DNA from 2 places in the Clostridium swellfunianum genome. Region 2 is predicted to be linked to the other one. Evidence: a T-box and tRNA genes for the amino acid it is inferred to sense, from the RefSeq annotation. Region 2 holds a T-box; the other holds one or more tRNA genes.

Region 1 (8,582 bases), 1.1 Mb from region 2:
CTCCTGACAAAAAAGTACAAACAGGAACATCGGCTCCTAGCTGTCTTTCAATAGCGTCTAATAGAAGGTTTCTAGTATGCTCAACTGTCTGCTCAATGTTTTCCTCATGTGGTTTGCTCTCAAGCTTCCAATATTCCCATAGGTTTACTCCATAAGTATCAAAAATCATACAGTGAGCTGGTGGTATTTCTTGAATATCTTTAAATACACCACTCCCTGGCGAACGTCCCGGACCTAGTGCAAAAATTTCAAGAAGCCCATTTTTATCTACAACTGGCTCAACCTCAGGGTGAGCCAACAGAGTTTTTATTTCTGATCCAAAAATTATTGACTTCCCTTTTTGAACATAAAATAATGGTTTCACTCCAAGAGGATCTCTTGCTAAAAATAGTCTGCTCTTTTCTTCTTCCCATACACCAAAGGCATAAATACCATTAATATGCTTTACACATTCAGCTCCCCAGGCAATATAGGAAACTAAAAGAACTTCAGTATCAGAGTAAGAATTGAATCTAAAACCTAAGTCTTTAAGTTCGTTTCTTAATTCTTCTGTATTATAAAGTTCTCCATTGTAGACAAGGGTATATTTATTTTTCCCTAGAGTTCTTGTCATAGGCTGTGCTCCTCCTACGGGGTCTACAACAACCAATCTCCTGTGCCCTAAGAGTGCATTGTTAGATAAATATATTCCCTCTGAATCTGGCCCTCTTTTCTTAAGTGTAGCCACCATGTTAACCATAATTTCTCTCTCTTGTGTAAGACTTCTCTCAAAGCTAACCCATCCTGCAATACCGCACATAGTCTCATCTCCCAAATTTCAAAATTCATATAATCCACTAACAATATATGAGAACCACTATCAATTGTGCGTGTTTTTTATGCTTAACGCAAACTTAATATAGAAGACAGTTAAAACAAATTATGATTTTTTAAAGGAATATAGAAACAAATGTAGAAATCAATACAAATAGTATGTTTTTATAACTGGGGGCATAAAAATGAGACTTGTACCAATTGAGTGTGTTAAAGAAGGCAGCTACCTAGCAAAAACAATATATGATGATGAGGGTAGAGTATTATTAAGAGAAGGGGTTAAGCTCAATGAAGCTCTAATAAGACGGATTAAATTTATTAAAATTTATTCTATATATATCCATGATGAATATAGTGATAATATCATTGAAGACATCATCAAACCAGAGCTTAGACAAAAGGCTGTTAAAACAATAAAAGATACTTTTGTAAGCTTTGAAAAATATAATTTATATACTTCAAAAAATAAAATAAATGCAAAAGATACAGATTTTATTAAGGAAAAGCAAAAATACTTCCAATCTATAGGAAATATAGCTGACACTATATTAGATGAGCTTCTTTCTCAAAAAAATGTATTAATAAATATAGTTGACATAAAAAGTATGGATAGTTATACCTATCAACATAGCGTAAATGTAGCAATTCTTTCCTTAATTTTAGGACTTCAGCTTCAACTTAGTAAATTTGAGCTTTACTCATTGTGCTTAGGAGCTTTGGTACATGACATAGGAAAGGTATTTATCCCGGCAGAAGTAATAAAAAAAGTCGATAAACTCTCTTATAAAGAATATTTAGTTGTTATGGAGCATTCTCAAAAGGGATATGAATATCTAAAGGGCAGCCAGGATATAACTGCGCCTGCCAGAATTATAGCTCTACAGCACCATGAGAGATCTGATGGAACAGGTTATCCTGAAGGACGAAAAAGCATAGATATAAACAAGCTTGCTAAAATAGTTGGATTAGCAGACGTATATGATGCACTTACTTCTGACAGACCACATCGAAGAGCTCTAAGTCCAAATGAAGCCTTTGAATACATAATGGCAAGTGGAGGCACCTTATTTGACTATGATATTGTTCTTGCTTTTTCAAAGGCTGTAGTCCCCTATCCTGAAGGGACCCTGGTAAGACTCACCAATGGTGATATTGCTGTAATCGAGAATAATCATCCTAATTTCCCTCTAAGACCTGAAATCAAAATAGTAAAAAGCAGTGATATATCTATAAAAAATAAGCAAATTGACTTGATGGAAGAACTTGGACTAGTTATTGAAGGAGTTCAATATGATGTTCCCGAATTTGCTAAATAACTTTTTAAATGAGAAAATAGCTTGTGAATCATTAATCACAAGCTATTTTCTCATACATTTTTTATTTCATAAAATCAGGCTTTGGCATTACAAACAGGTGTGGTTCTTGTAGAAAATCCTGAACTATTCTTAATGCTTCTCCAAATCTTTGATAATGCACAACTTCTCTTTCCCTTAAAAACTTTAAAGGCTCAATTACGTCTGGATCATCTGCCATGTTTAATAGCCACTCATAGGTTGCTCTGGCCTTTTGCTCTGCAGCTAAATCCTCAGTAAGATCCACAATTGGATTACCTTTTACTTGAATATAGGCTGCATTAAAAGGTATTCCTGTAGGGTTTGAAGGATATACTCCTCTATCATGATCAACATAGTAAGCATCTAAACCAGCTTTTTTTATTTCTTCAAGGCTTGCTCCTCTGACTAGTTGATTAACTATAGATCCAACAATTTCAAGGTGAGCAAGTTCTTCTGTTCCAATATCATTTAAAGTCGCAATAGCTTGAGGGGTAACCATAGAAAATCTTTGACTTAAATATCTAATGGAAGCTGCTAATTCTCCATCTGGTCCACCATATTGAGTAATTATAAGCTTTGCCATTGCAGGATTTGGGTTTTTTATTTTAACAGGATATTCTAATATCTTGTCGTAAGTCCACATACATTACTTCTCCTTTCCTTAGAGCTTATAGTTAGCTTCATATTCCCATGGCCATGGCTCTTGTATCCACTCCCATGGATATGTGCTAAGTGAATCGTCCTGATCCATCATATCAAAGCATTTGTCATACTCTTCCTTAAGCATTCTCAGTTGTTTTGCATAAGAGTTGCGTTTTGCCAAAGCTTCGCGATCTGTAGGATGAGTATTAAGATATAACTGGAGATCTTCCAGCATAAAATGGGCTGCAGCTATTTGTCTTTTTAATTCCATTTTGCTCATGCTATCTCTCATAATCGTATCCCCTCCTCTAATCGCAATCATGTGGCATGTTGGCTTTGTGCTTCTTTACCATTGCCTCATAAACTGCTTGGGGCTCATAAGGCGGTTCGAATGGACTATAAAGCTCTGGAAAGGCAGTTCCTCTTTTTAAAGCCTCAATAGGTCTGAAAAGTTCACACATCTTCTGATATGGAACATATGCAGCTGCTAGTCTTACATTCTTAATTACTGTCTCCTGCGGTATGCAGTTCATCTTAGGCATGCAATTTGCATTTGCATCGTACATTTCGTTTTCGGGCTTTTGAATATAAGCCATTTGGATATTTTCCTCCTTAAAAGTTGCTTACACAATATCAATATATGAATGGGTCATAAATCTGTTACAAAGTGAAAAAAAAAAGAGGAAAGCTCTTGCCTTCCTCTTTTCTGTATTCTGCTATCTTAACTGTTTTAAAACTATCACCGATAGCTTCTATTTTTCTAATAAATCTATCCCAAGATGCTATTATCTTTGACCTAATTTTAAATTCGGTACTGCATTTAAATTAAGCTCAGCAGTTCTTCCATTAATATATTCGAAATACGCCGCACTACCGATCATAGCAGCATTATCTGTGCATAAAATTGGAGAAGGGAATAGTACTTTAATAGCATTTTTTTCGCCTTCACTTATAAGTGCCTGCCTTAATGTTGAGTTAGAAGCCACTCCGCCTGCGATTGCTATTTTATCAACCTTCTTTAATCTGCAGGTTTTTATTACATTATCTACAAGTACATCTACTAAAGCCTTTTGGAAGGAAGCAGCAACATCTGCTTTGTTTATTTCCTGCCCTGTCATTTCCATCTTGTTTAAATAATTTAGTACTGCAGACTTAAGTCCACTAAAGGAAAAATCTAAAGTATCATCATGGAAATTTGCTCGTGGAAATTTAATAGCTTCAGGATTTCCTTCCTTAGAAAGCTTATCAATCTTAGGACCACCAGGATAGCCAAGACCTATAGCTCTAGCAACCTTATCGTAAGCTTCACCCGCTGCATCATCTCTAGTTTGCCCGATAACCTCAAACTCTCCAAAATCTTTCATATGAACAATAAATGTATGCCCTCCTGATACAACTAGACAGACAAATGGAGGCTTTAAATCCTTATGCTCAATAAAATTAGCACAAATATGTCCTTCTATATGATTAACTCCAATAAGAGGCTTTCCTATAGCATAAGCTAATGATTTTGCATACTGCATTCCAACAAGCAAAGCACCTACAAGACCTGGCCCATAAGTCACACCAACCGCATCAATTTCGTCAAAAGTTACGTTTGCTTTTTCTATTGCCTCCTGAACTACAGCACTAATTACTTCAATGTGTTTTCTTGAAGCAACCTCAGGCACAACTCCCCCAAATTTTGTATGAATATCAATTTGTGACGCTATTATATTAGAAAGAACTTCTCTTCCATTGACTACTACAGCTGCAGATGTTTCATCACAGCTTGTTTCTATTGAAAGTATCTTTATATCTTTCATTTCTTTTACCTCAACTCTCATGAATATTAACTAGACTTTATTATACACAAAAACCTGTGTTATAATCAAATAGATAAGAAGATATCTTCTTATCTTCTTAAATTTTTAACTTTTTAACTTTTTATATTTTTATATTTTTATATTCTTTTATTCTTATGTTCTTATATTCTTATATTTTTGTATAAATAATTATATAGTTTCTTCTTATCTAGTGCATGTATTAAAAAGGAGATAGTTATGACTCACAACTATGCAAAGGTTATTGTAAAAGGTTCTCCAATTTCGAAATCAAACTTTAAGCTCTTTAATGTCCAAGGGCGAGCAATACTTCCATATAATTCTGGAAAGTATCACGATAGATATGCTCTTTATGAAGAGGAAATAGCATATGAGGCAAGATCTCAAAACCCTAGTACTGTATTGTCTGAAGCTCTTATTGCAGTACTTAAGGTTTACTACAAAAGCAGCAAGAGACATCCTGATACTAATAATATAACAAAAAGTATTTTTGACGGAATCGAAAAAAGTGGTCTAATAGTTAACGATGCGCAAATCAGACGGCTAATCATAGAGGAATTTTATGATTCAGAAAACCCTAGGTTTGAACTTGAGCTTTTTGGCGAGAGTTCCTATTCAATGGAGTACAAAATAATTTCAAAGGAAGTTAATGATAATCCCATTGAATATGCTCCCCCCAGCAACAAAAAAAAACCAATTATAAAAAATATCAGTAAAGCATCTAAAAAAAATAATGATTTTCTTTGTGAAATTTGCGGTAAGGGAATATCTAAGGAAAGCTCTGTTTCTGCAAATGGGGGCAAAATGATTATATGTAAAACCTGTTTTAAAAAATTGTTTTAAAAATAGCAGAGAAACTATTGCTTCTCTGCTATTTCCTCTTTAATATATAAAGCTGCACTTTGCCCTGCCTTTATGCCTTCGCCAGTAACATCTTCTCTATAGTCATGGATATAAAGTACATCTCCACAAGCAAAAATCCCCTCTATATTGGTCTGCATATTATCATCAACTATAGCGCCGCCATCTGCACTAGAAAGCAGTACACCTGCCTTTACTGAAATTTCATTTTCAGGGAGAAAATTAGCTGAAATAAGTATAGTATCACAACTTATATTTTCCTCTGTATTTGTAATTGGTATATTGTTTTCATCACTTTTTGCAACAACAACCCCTTGAACTCTTTCTTTTCCCTTAATATCTATAACTGTATATCCTAGTTTCAAAGGTATGTTAAATATATCTAAGCACTGCTCAATATTTTTTTCCGTTCCAACAGCATGTTTTAGCGGCTCTACTACAGCTTTAACTATAGCTCCTTCCAAGGTTAGTCTTTTAGCCATTACTAACCCTAAATCTCCTGACCCAATAATCAATACCTGTTTTCCTGGCAAATAACCTTCCAAATTCACAAACTTCTGAGCAGAAGCAGCAGTAAATATTCCAGCAGTTCTACTTCCTAGAATATTAATAGCTCCTCTAGGCATCTCTCTAGATCCCATAGCTAGAATAATTGCCTTTGCTTTATATTCCTTTATCCCTTCTTCAGTGACTGTAGTAATAATTTTATCTTTATTAACATCTATAACTAAGCAATTTAATTTAAACTCTATATTATGTTCCTTTATCTTATCAACATATATTTGTATAACTTCAGGTCCTGTTAAGGCTTCATCAATTAAAGGATATGAAAAATCAGCATCAATATAGTTGCTTAATGAACCTCCAAGCTGTTCCTCTCTCTCCAATAGTAAAATACTATTTACACCTTCTTCTTTTGCTTTAATAGCAGCAGAAAGTCCTGCAATTCCTCCACCTATAATAACTAAATCGTAATTGATCATATAAATGCTTCATCCTTTCTGTACAAGCATCTAAGTTTATCTTTGTGCTACTATTTTACCACATCAATTAAAAAAGAGCCAAAATTTCTTGGCTCTTTTAAACAATTAATTTTACATACCTCTAGCCCATTTACCTGATACAGGATAGGAGTAGTCATTTCCATTAAGAACATTAACTATAGCAATTATAGGCATAACCACAGCTAATATTCCTATTACAATAAAACCTAAAAGTCCTATCAGCACAAAAGTTAAGATACCTGAAACTATTCCCCCAATAACCAATAGTATTTGAAACATAAGTGCTTCTTTCGCTTGTGTTTTAATATACTCATCACTAGCTACAAGCATAATAACAAGCGGAATCAAAATTGGCGCAGCAAGAAAAACCCCGCCATGACATAGAGCAGCTAAAAGCTTTTGCTCTGTAGTTAACATAATACATACCCCCATACAAATTATTTCTTTATAATAGCATATTCAATTATAGGTTATATTCTCATACTTTATGTCTAGTTATATAATAATTATTTCTTTTTTCTGTTAGCAAACTCATTAATCCCAATTTTAAATAATAAAAAGGATACAAAAAAAGGTATGAAATTATACATTATAGGAAATATCAGCTCTTCTATTTTATTTGTACTCCTATATGATTTGATTAAAAAAATTGCACTAAATACTAATCCCAAAACTCCTACCACTATTAAAATTACTGGGTACTTTCTTAGCCCTCTAACTGGAGCAGGTATCTTTTCAGGACCTGCAAAACATCCTGGGTTTGCTGCGTTATTCTTAAGTTCATCTATATCTTTCATTTGTTTTTCTAATTCATTTTCTTCTCTATTGGAATCGCTCATCCTTGATCTCCTCTCACTTATCGTATTTTTATTGTATCATAACTTAGATCAGTTAGACATATCACTTTATTAAAATTTTGTATGCATCATAAATTTTTTTCAAAAAAAGAGTTGCTTTTTTCTAAATGGTATTATATAATAATTCTTGTCTTAGGGGTATAGCTCAGTTGGCAGAGTAGCGGTCTCCAAAACCGTTGGCCTAGGTTCGAGTCCTAGTACCCCTGCCAAAGCAAAGCTTGTGAATCAAAATTCACAAGCTTTTTTATTTTTTGTAAAGTATTTATTGGCTATATTCGTTAACTAAATATGATAAATTTTCCTCATTTTGCTTCTATGTTTTCTATAAGAATATTTGTTACAACAACTGAATTTTCGGTAAAAAGATACTAACTGTTGTACTGCATGAAATAACACTAATTAAAACAAAAACAGCTAGTTGATAAATTTGTATCAACTAGCTGTTTTTATATATTATTATTTAATTATTTTTTTAACTCTTTTTTCCCAGTAATTTCTGACTTAGTATCATCTGCTTTGTCAGCAATTGTGAAAGTCTTTTCAGCTTCTTCGTTTAAGAAGTATACATTTCCATCAATTTTTTGATTTACTAGCTTAAAGTTCTTTCCTGCTATATAAAGGTCTCCTTTGAAAGTTCCGTGCTCAAGGCTACCAAAATTGCTGTTGAAAGTAAGCTTTGGTGCTGCTAAATTAAACTTTCCTGTTACTTTTTTGTTTTCATCTTGAGTATATAAACCAATTTTACGTTGGAATGTTTCTTCACCAGTCTTAGCATCCTTCTTACCATTTTTGAAGTCACCATCTACTACTAGCTCTTTATCAAAAGTTAAATCCTTTAATGTTGCTATAATCCATTTTCCATCTTTGCTTATAGCTTTTTCAAATGCAGCGTTTGTATCTACTATTGAAGCTGTTGTAACAGCATCAGCTTTCTTAGTATCTGTTGCAGCTGGTTTTTGCGCAGCAGGCGTAGCAGCTGGTTCTGCCTTCTTACCACAGCCTACGAATGCAGTTGTTGCTAATGCTACTGTTAATGATAATACTAATGCTTTTGTTCTCATTGTTGAGTCCCCCTAATAAGTTTTTTATTTCTTATGTACAAGCTAATTATAACATATTGATAAAAAACTAACAAGATTTATTTCGTATTTTGTTAAAAATATATTTTTCTCGTCTTTTATTGGAAAATTCATAATTCTATCTTTTGCATCTGTAAAATAAGTCCTAAGTTTTATCAATAAAAAAGCT
Region 2 (8,582 bases):
GGTGTTAGAGAAAATGGAGGGCAGTACACCCATGCTTCAACTTGGGTGGTTCTGGCTCTTGCTAAACTTGGATACGGTCATAAGGCGTGGAAGATTTACCACATGATTAATCCTATAAACCATGCTAAATCTCATCTTGATTATGAAAGATACAAGGTTGAGCCTTATGTTATGACTGCAGATGTATATGCTACTGAAGGACATGAAGGCAGAGGAGGCTGGAGCTGGTATACTGGAGCTTCAGGCTGGATGTATAGGGTTGGCATTGAAGGGATACTTGGACTAAAGATGAAAGGCAATAAAGGCTTCACTGTTGAACCAGTAATCCCTGAGGAGTGGAAAGGCTACCAAATTTACTATCAAAAAGGTGATTGTTCATATCACATTGAGATTAAAAGAGGAGATAAAAAAGAAATCTATCTTGATGGGAAGCTTCTTGAAGACAGCATAATACCATACATGGAAGCAGGAGATCATACTGTAGAAGTAAATATTTAAATAGTAAACAAAATTTAAACAATGGAACTAAAGTAATATTTAGCCATCTTTATATATTATAATATAAAGGTGGTTAAATTTTTATTTAATGTATAGGGGGAATTGGTTATGACAGAACTAAAACAAGTTTTTAAATGCGAGATCTGCGGAAACATGGTAGAAGTAATTCATGCTTCTGGTGGAACCTTAACCTGCTGCAAGCAGCCTATGAAGCTAATGGTAGAAAACACTACAGATGCAGCTAAGGAAAAGCATGTTCCAGTTGCTGAGAAAGTAGAAGATGGTATATTAATTAAAGTTGGATCAGTGGACCACCCAATGCTTGAAAATCATTATATTGAGTGGATAGAGGTTCAAACAGCAAATAAGATATATAGAAAATATTTAAAGCCAGGAGAAAAGCCAGAAGCTTTCTTTGCTATAAATGAAGAAGTATTAGCAGTAAGAGAATACTGCAACCTTCATGGCTTATGGAAGGCCTAAGACAAGTAAATAATTTTTCAAAAGATTGTCAATAATATTGTTGACAATCTTTTTATTTGGGAATATTATAAGATAAAGACAATCGCATAAAGCCGTTAGAAGAGAAGCAAGTAAGTTTAAAAACAGATTCACAGAGAGCTGCAGTTGGTGAAAATGCAGCATTTATGCTTAAGCTGAATGGGTCTCAGAGGTTGGGGATGAATTTTAGTAGTCTTTCACGTAAGCCTTACGTTATAAAGGCAGGATATTATTGTATCTGTAACGAGGAAAAGCTATATGCTTTTCGAATTTAGGTGGTACCGCGTAAATTACGCCCTAAGGCTTGTAAAATGCCTTAGGGCTTTTTTAATGTAAATTTTTAAAATGGAGGAATTAAGCATGGATGAGAAGAAAAAGGTTATTTTCAGTGGAATTCAACCATCTGGGCAACTAACTTTAGGTAATTATTTAGGAGCTATAAAGAATTGGGTAAAGCTTCAAGATGAATATGATTGCTATTTTTGTGTTGTTGATTTGCATGCAATAACCGTAAAACAGGAGCCGAAGGATTTGAGAGCTAGAACCTTGGAGGTTATGGCTATATATATCGCTGCTGGAATTGTTCCAGAGAAAAATACTATATTTATTCAATCCCACGTTCCAGCGCACTCTGAAGCAGCATGGCTGTTAAACTGCTATACCTATATGGGTGAGCTGAGCAGAATGACACAATTTAAGGATAAGTCACAAAGGTATGGAGAATCTATTGCTGCTGGGTTATACAATTACCCTGTGCTTATGGCGGCAGACATTTTGTTGTACCAGACAGATTTAGTGCCAGTAGGAAGCGATCAAAAGCAGCACCTTGAGCTAGCTCGTGACATCGCTCAAAGATTCAATGGACTATATAGTGAAACCTTTGTAATTCCAGAGCCGTACATTGCTCAAACTGGAGCGAAGATAATGGATTTACAAACGCCTACAAAGAAAATGTCAAAGTCTGAGGATAATCCAAACAGCTATATTTTAATTATGGATCCACCAGAGGTTATAAGAAAGAAGGTGAGCAGAGCTGTAACTGACAGTGTAGGAGAAGTTAGATACAGCGATGAACAGCCAGGGGTTAAAAATTTAATTACAATATTAAGTACAATAACAGGTCAAACTCCAAAAGAAATAGAAAACAAGTATGCTGGTCAGGGATATGCTCAATTTAAAAATGATGTAGGAGAGGCAATAGTAGGTGAGCTTGAGCCAATTCAAAAGAAGGTTAAAGAAATTTTAGCTGACAAGTCATACCTAGAAAATATCTATAAAACTGGCGCTCAGAAAGCCGAATATTCAGCTCGCAAAACATTATCCAAGATGCAGAGAAAAATTGGTTTTATCCCTGCAGCTAGATAAATATTTATGATTTAGGCAATATTAAAAAGTAATTAATCTGTAAGTCATGCAGCAAATCTAATAGACAAAGGTATTTGCTGCATGATTTTTATATTTATAAATTGATGTAAAAAAATGATATAGGAATATATAAATATTTGAATAAAGGAACAAATAATAATTTAAAAAGATATTAGAATGTGTCTTAGAGGCTTAATATTAGTAAAGGATAGAAGGAAATTAAAATCTAATTAGGCTTCTTAAGATTTTGTTTAGAGAAGTTTAAGGAATAATATGTAGAAATGATATTTAAAAAAGGTTATAATCAAATTTGTGTGAAAATATACTATGAGTCTTTAATTACATAGGAGGTCAAAATGAAATATTTAGTTAACTTTTTAAAAGGCTTAGCTATAGGTATAGCTACACTAGTACCTGGTGTAAGCGGTGGTACTATGGCGGTAATACTAGGAGTTTATGATGATTTAATACATGCTGTAAGTTCATTCTTTAGTAACTGGAGAAAGCACATTGTTATACTTTTAGAAATTGGATTTGGAGGTCTTGTTGGTATAGCTTTATTCAGCAGGCTTCTTGAAAATGTAACTACAAAATATCCTTTTATTATGGGATTTTTCTTTATTGGAGTTATATTTGGAGGATTGCCTGTCTTATTTAAGAAGGCAGCATCAGGAACTAGAAGCAAGACCGACTGGATTTATTTTGTGGTAGGATTAGTAATAGTTCTTGTAATGGCTTGGGAGCCAAGTGCTACAACTACTTTGGCAACTAGACAGGACTTATTAAGTATAATCTTTCTTTTCATAGGTGGAATTGTTATAGCTATAGCGCTAATTTTACCTGGAATAAGTGCCTCCTTTATGCTTTATGTATTAGGATTATATAATGTTACCTTGAATGCTATTAATACTAGAAATATTCCATTCTTAATTCCATTAGGATTGGGTGTTGCATTGGGAACATTAGGAACTGCTAAAACTATCGAGAAACTTTTAGAGAAGCATCCAAGCAAAACTTATATGCTTATTATAGGTTTTGTTTTAGGTTCACTATTGCCTGTATTCCCAGGAGTGCCTTCAGGTATGTCAATAGTTACTTCACTATTAGCTCTTGCACTTGGATTCCTGTTAATAAACTGGCTAAGCAAGAAGGAAATTTAGATTATAACCAATAATAATACGCTTTTAACCAAATAGATTGGCAAAGCAGTTGCTTTAATAATAGTGTACTCGTTAGGAGATAATAAAAATATTAGGCTCCACGAGGAACACTATTTTTATTTATTGAAATGTTTTCAGTTAACTAATATAATTATAGTATGATTTTATGGGGCAATAATATCTACATAAATTAGTTTTTAGAAGTCTTTGTAAAGGTTTTCGTGAGGCTTTTAAATCATGGGGGGATTTAATGCAGAACGTATATTTACGATTTAGACGGAAAATACGACCTAAAAATACTTTTCATAAATTAATGCTTTCCTATGTTTTTCTCATATTTCTTATGCTACTAACTTCAATGCTTGTATTATATGAAGGTTATAAGCAGCAAATGATAGATCAGTCAAATACAGTATCAGAAAAGTTTATAAATCAAGGAGAATATTATACGCAGTATACTCTTGGATGGGCTAGATCTTACATATATCAGCTGTATTTGGACGAGCAGGTTTATAATTTGATGTTTGCTTCCAATGATGACTCGCAGCTGGTTTCTACACGATATTTAAAAATAAAACAAGCTGCAACTATGATTCCATCAGTTCAATCTGTATATGTATACAACCGAAATACTAAAATGATATACTCTTCAGACGGTAACACCTCCTATTATTCTTTATTTTATGATAGCGATATAGCTAACATAATTAGAGATACCAGCGAATCAATGAGCACTAAGTTTATTCCACGACAGATAACTGTACCTATAAACGGAACAGAATATAAGAAAAATGTGCTTACAATAATTTTATCTAATACCAAAGCAGACGCAGACGGCACACCCTATGGAGCGATAGTTTTAAACTTAGATGCTGATGCAGTACAAGCCTATTTTGAAAACATATCAGAAAAAGACTATAATTTAATAGCTGTAAATACAAAAGGACAAATAGTATTAAGCTCCAACAGGGGTACATTTCTACAGGATGTATCTAGGCTCGATTATGTAGGAATAATACTGAAGGCTGAAAACAAAACAGGAAGTTTTTTATCAAATATAAGTGGCAAGCCATCCATTGTAACTTACAGATATAGTGAAGAACTGGGCTTATTTTTATTAAATATAGTGAAGTATGAAACTTTCATGGGAAGTATTAAAGGAATGCTTAAAATTTTAATTTCAACATTTATAATTTTATTCATTTTTGGTGTAGCCTTTTCTGTGTTTTCATCAAAAAGAATATACACACCAATTGCTAATACCGTGAGTTCAGTGAAGCGTTATTTAAATGTTGACAACGACTTAAGTACTGAGCTTGGAGTTGATGAAGAATCAAAGAATGAAATGGAATATGTAACTAGAGTTATAGAGAGGCTTATGAATGAGCCTATATCCTTTGGTAAGCTTTCAGATAAAGATTTAAGTTTTATAAAGAAACAGCTTCTTAAGGGGCTGCTTTTAAATACAGTAACAGAACTTGAAGGTTTTAAGGAGAAGCTAGAGGAAGCTGGTTTTAGGACCGAAGGTGAAAACTTAATCGCTATTGTATATAAGATAGATTATTATAAGGGATTGCTTAAAACAAAAAGTAGCGATGAGATTAATGTGTTAAAAAGCAGTTTGTGCGAGGAACTCATGGTTATATCAAAAAGGTACTTTGAGGGTGAAGTTATAGGTATGGAAGAGAATGAAATATGTCTAATAATAAAAACTAGGGATAAATCGGAAGAAGCTGTATCTGCAAAATTAATAACACTAATTCAAGAAAGTCAATCAGAGCTTCTTAAAAATTTCAGTACTTCCTTATCTGTAGCTATAGGAAAAAGAGTTAGTACACCAGAAAAGCTAGCTGTATCTTATAAAACAGCTCAAGATTGCAGTCAGTATCGATTTAAATACGGCCAAAAATCAATATTGTTTAACGAAAAGATAACTGAAGGTATAATAAATTCTGCCAAATATGACGAGGCCATAGAGGAGTCTATTTTTAAGGCGGTTAAGCTAGGTAATATTGACGATGTAAAAGAAGATTTAGAAAAGCTGTTCAATACAATATTTAAAATGTCTTATAGCGATATTGTGATTTCAATCACTAAGTTTGGTATCAACTCACAAAAGGTTATAAACAATATTTATCAGTTGGGAAAAGAAAATGCCTATATAGACATAAGAGGATTTACAAATAACATATCTGACTACGAAACTATTGAAGAAGTCAAACGTTATTTTTTTGAGTTATTCACCAATGTAATCAATCAGCAAAAAGAAAAGAAAGCAAACAGAAAAAATGATGTTATTGAAAATGTAAAGAAATATATAAGAGATAATTATACCGACCCTTTACTTTCATTGGAGGTTATAGCTAATGAAATGAGATTTTCAACAAACTATCTGAGAACACTTTTTAAAGATGTTGAAGGAAAATCTATATCTAATTATATAAATGAAATAAGGTTTGAAAAAGCTAAAGAGCTTATAGAGACAACAGAGCTTACAGCTATAGAAATTTCATCAAAAATTGGATTTTCAAACTGCAATTATTTCTATACAGCCTTTAAAAAGCACTACGGCTTATCCCCTAACCAGTATAGAAATAATGTAAATAATGTATTTTAACAATTAAAATAAGAAAGTTTAGTAATAATAGAAAGGGTGATATGAAGATGGATTTATATCACCCTTTTCCTTTATTTATAGCTTTAAAGGGGTTACTTTATCAATAATTTAACAATGCTTTAAATTTTAAAGGAATAGTCAAGTTTTAAATATTATGAATTATGCCAATAGTAAATGTTTTCTTAAAATTTAAACTATAAAAAGTATTGATAGCATTTTATTATAATATCAACAGCAGGGACGAAAACAAAATCAATCAAAATATATTCTAATTAAAAAGGGGGACATATTAAATGAGAAAAAACTTATTAAAGGTACTTAGCCTGGCAGCTATTTCTGCATTATTGGTAGGTTCATTAGCTGGCTGCAGTAAGTCAGGGGGAACAAGCACAAGCGGACAACAGTCAACAGCATCCAAGGAAACTAGAATAGCAGTTGTATTAAAGGCTGTAAACAGCGACTACTGGAAAATAGTTAAGGCTGGAGCTGAAGATGCTGGAAAGGCATTAGGAGTTAAAGTAGATGTACTTGGACCAAATGCTGAAACTGACATAGCAGGACAGACTTCTATAATGGAAGACCAAATAGTTAAGAAGGTATCTGCTTTAGTAGTAGCTCCTTCACAGCCAAGTGCTGCAACAGCTACCTTTGATAAAGCAGATCAAGGAAAAATCCCAGTTCTTCTTATAGATACAAATGCTAATTGGGATAAGAAGAAATCCTTTATAGGTACAGGAAACCTTGCAGGTGGAGAGGTTGGTGGAAAGTTTATAGCAGGAAAACTTCAAAAGGGTGATGAGGTTGTCATTTTAAGAGGAGCTCTTGGTGATGGAACACACGATGAGCGTACAAATGGAGCTAAGAAGGCCATGGAAGATGCTGGTCTTAAGGTTGTGGCTGTACAACCAGCAAACAGTGACAGAAATATGGCTATGTCAGTTATGGAAAATCTAATTCAAACTTATCCAAATGTTAAAGCGGTATTCTGCTCAAACGATGAAATGGCTTTAGGTGCTAGCAGAGCTTTAATACAAGGTGGCAAGAAGAATGTTATAACTGTAGGCTTTGACGGTTCACCAGATGCTTTAAAGGCTATAAAGGCAGGAGAACTTACTGCTTCAGTTGCACAAAGTCCATACAACATTGGTAAATTCGGTGTAGAGGCAGCAGTTAAGGTTGCTAAGGGAGAGAGCATTGATGCAAGAATTGACACTGGAACATCGATGATTACAAGCGAGAATGTTGATAAGGCTCAAGCAGACTTAAATAAAATACTAGGAAAATAATATTAGAATACTTTGATAGAATTGAACCCAAGCCTTGGGTTCAATTCTTCAAATATTAAAGATTGGGGTGTTAGATAATATGCAGCCATTTTTGGAGTTAAAAGGAGTGTCGAAGGTTTTTCCAGGGGTTAGAGCTTTAGATTCTATTGATTTAGATATTTATCCAGGCGAAGTGCATGGACTTGTTGGTGAAAATGGAGCAGGTAAGTCAACCTTAATAAAGATACTTACTGGCGCACATAAAAATGAAGCAGGAAAGATACTTATAGAAGGCAAGGAAATACAACTTAATGGCCCAAGAGATGCAATGAAACACGGTATAACATCTATTTATCAAGAACTTAATATTGTTAAGCAACTTTCTGTGGCAGAAAATGTGTTTCTTGGAAGAGAGATTAAAAATGGTAATGGAAAAGGGCTTTTAAATATTAATGAAATGAGAAAAAAATCTGCTGAGCTTTTAGCAGAGCTCGGACAAAACATAGATACAAGAATGAACGTTGCTAAATTAGGAATAGGGCAGCAGCAGATGATAGAAATAGCTAAGGCACTTAGCATTAAGACAAAGCTTTTAATTATGGATGAACCTACTTCTAGCTTAACAGACAGGGAAGTGAAGGAACTTTTAAGAACTGTAAAAGAGCTAAAGGGCAAGGGAATAGCAGTAGTATATATATCTCATAGACTCGATGAGGTAATAGAAATATGCGATAGAGTTACTGTAATGCGAGATGGAAGAAAGATAGAAACTCTGCCAATCGAAAAGGTTAAGATAGATGGATTAATTAAGCTTATGGTTGGACGTAATTTGAATCATCAGTATCCCAAGATAGAAGCAAACCCTTCAGAAGAAGCGTTAAGAGTTGAAAAGTTACGCAAATTAGGAGTGTTTGAAGACGTATCCTTTAAGGTTAGAAGAGGTGAAATAGTAGGCTTTTCAGGGCTTGTTGGGGCGGGAAGAACAGAAGTTATGAGAGCTATCTTTGGGGTAGATGAATATGATTCAGGAGAAGTTTTTATAAATGGAAAGAAAGCCGAAATAACTTGCCCCAAAGATGCTATGAAACATGGAATAGCGTTTTTAACAGAGGATAGAAAGGGACAAGGTTTAGTGCTTGATAATACAATAGAATTCAATACGAATATAGCTTCATA

Evidence for each region. The T-box of region 2 lies ahead of trpS (tryptophan--tRNA ligase). A T-box ahead of a tRNA ligase gene usually reads a tRNA of that ligase, here a tRNA-Trp.
Region 1: it has a tRNA-Trp gene. The T-box ahead of trpS (tryptophan--tRNA ligase) is inferred to sense a tRNA for this amino acid. The anticodon was not compared.

The regions. Positions count from the first base shown of each region.
Region 1 covers NZ_JAMOFV010000006.1:3,335,540-3,344,121, reverse strand. The annotation lists gene asnB (asparagine synthase (glutamine-hydrolyzing)) at 1-799, opposite strand, end outside; gene NBE98_RS15760 (HD-GYP domain-containing protein) at 999-2,129, shown strand; gene NBE98_RS15755 (manganese catalase family protein) at 2,191-2,790, opposite strand; gene NBE98_RS15750 (spore coat protein CotJB) at 2,809-3,081, opposite strand; gene NBE98_RS15745 (spore coat associated protein CotJA) at 3,098-3,385, opposite strand; gene tsaD (tRNA (adenosine(37)-N6)-threonylcarbamoyltransferase complex transferase subunit TsaD) at 3,575-4,594, opposite strand; gene NBE98_RS15735 (RusA family crossover junction endodeoxyribonuclease) at 4,832-5,455, shown strand; gene NBE98_RS15730 (NAD(P)/FAD-dependent oxidoreductase) at 5,470-6,456, opposite strand; gene NBE98_RS15725 (DUF4870 domain-containing protein) at 6,568-6,894, opposite strand; gene NBE98_RS15720 (hypothetical protein) at 6,984-7,316, opposite strand; tRNA gene NBE98_RS15715 (tRNA-Trp) at 7,469-7,543, shown strand; gene NBE98_RS15710 (hypothetical protein) at 7,799-8,395, opposite strand.
Region 2 covers NZ_JAMOFV010000006.1:4,409,361-4,417,942, reverse strand. The annotation lists gene NBE98_RS20960 (glycoside hydrolase family 94 protein) at 1-498, shown strand, start outside; gene NBE98_RS20955 (desulfoferrodoxin) at 607-981, shown strand; T-box leader at 1,068-1,302, shown strand; gene trpS (tryptophan--tRNA ligase) at 1,360-2,364, shown strand; gene NBE98_RS20945 (DUF368 domain-containing protein) at 2,721-3,524, shown strand; gene NBE98_RS20940 (helix-turn-helix domain-containing protein) at 3,775-6,141, shown strand; gene NBE98_RS20935 (sugar ABC transporter substrate-binding protein) at 6,435-7,427, shown strand; gene NBE98_RS20930 (sugar ABC transporter ATP-binding protein) at 7,507-8,582, shown strand, end outside.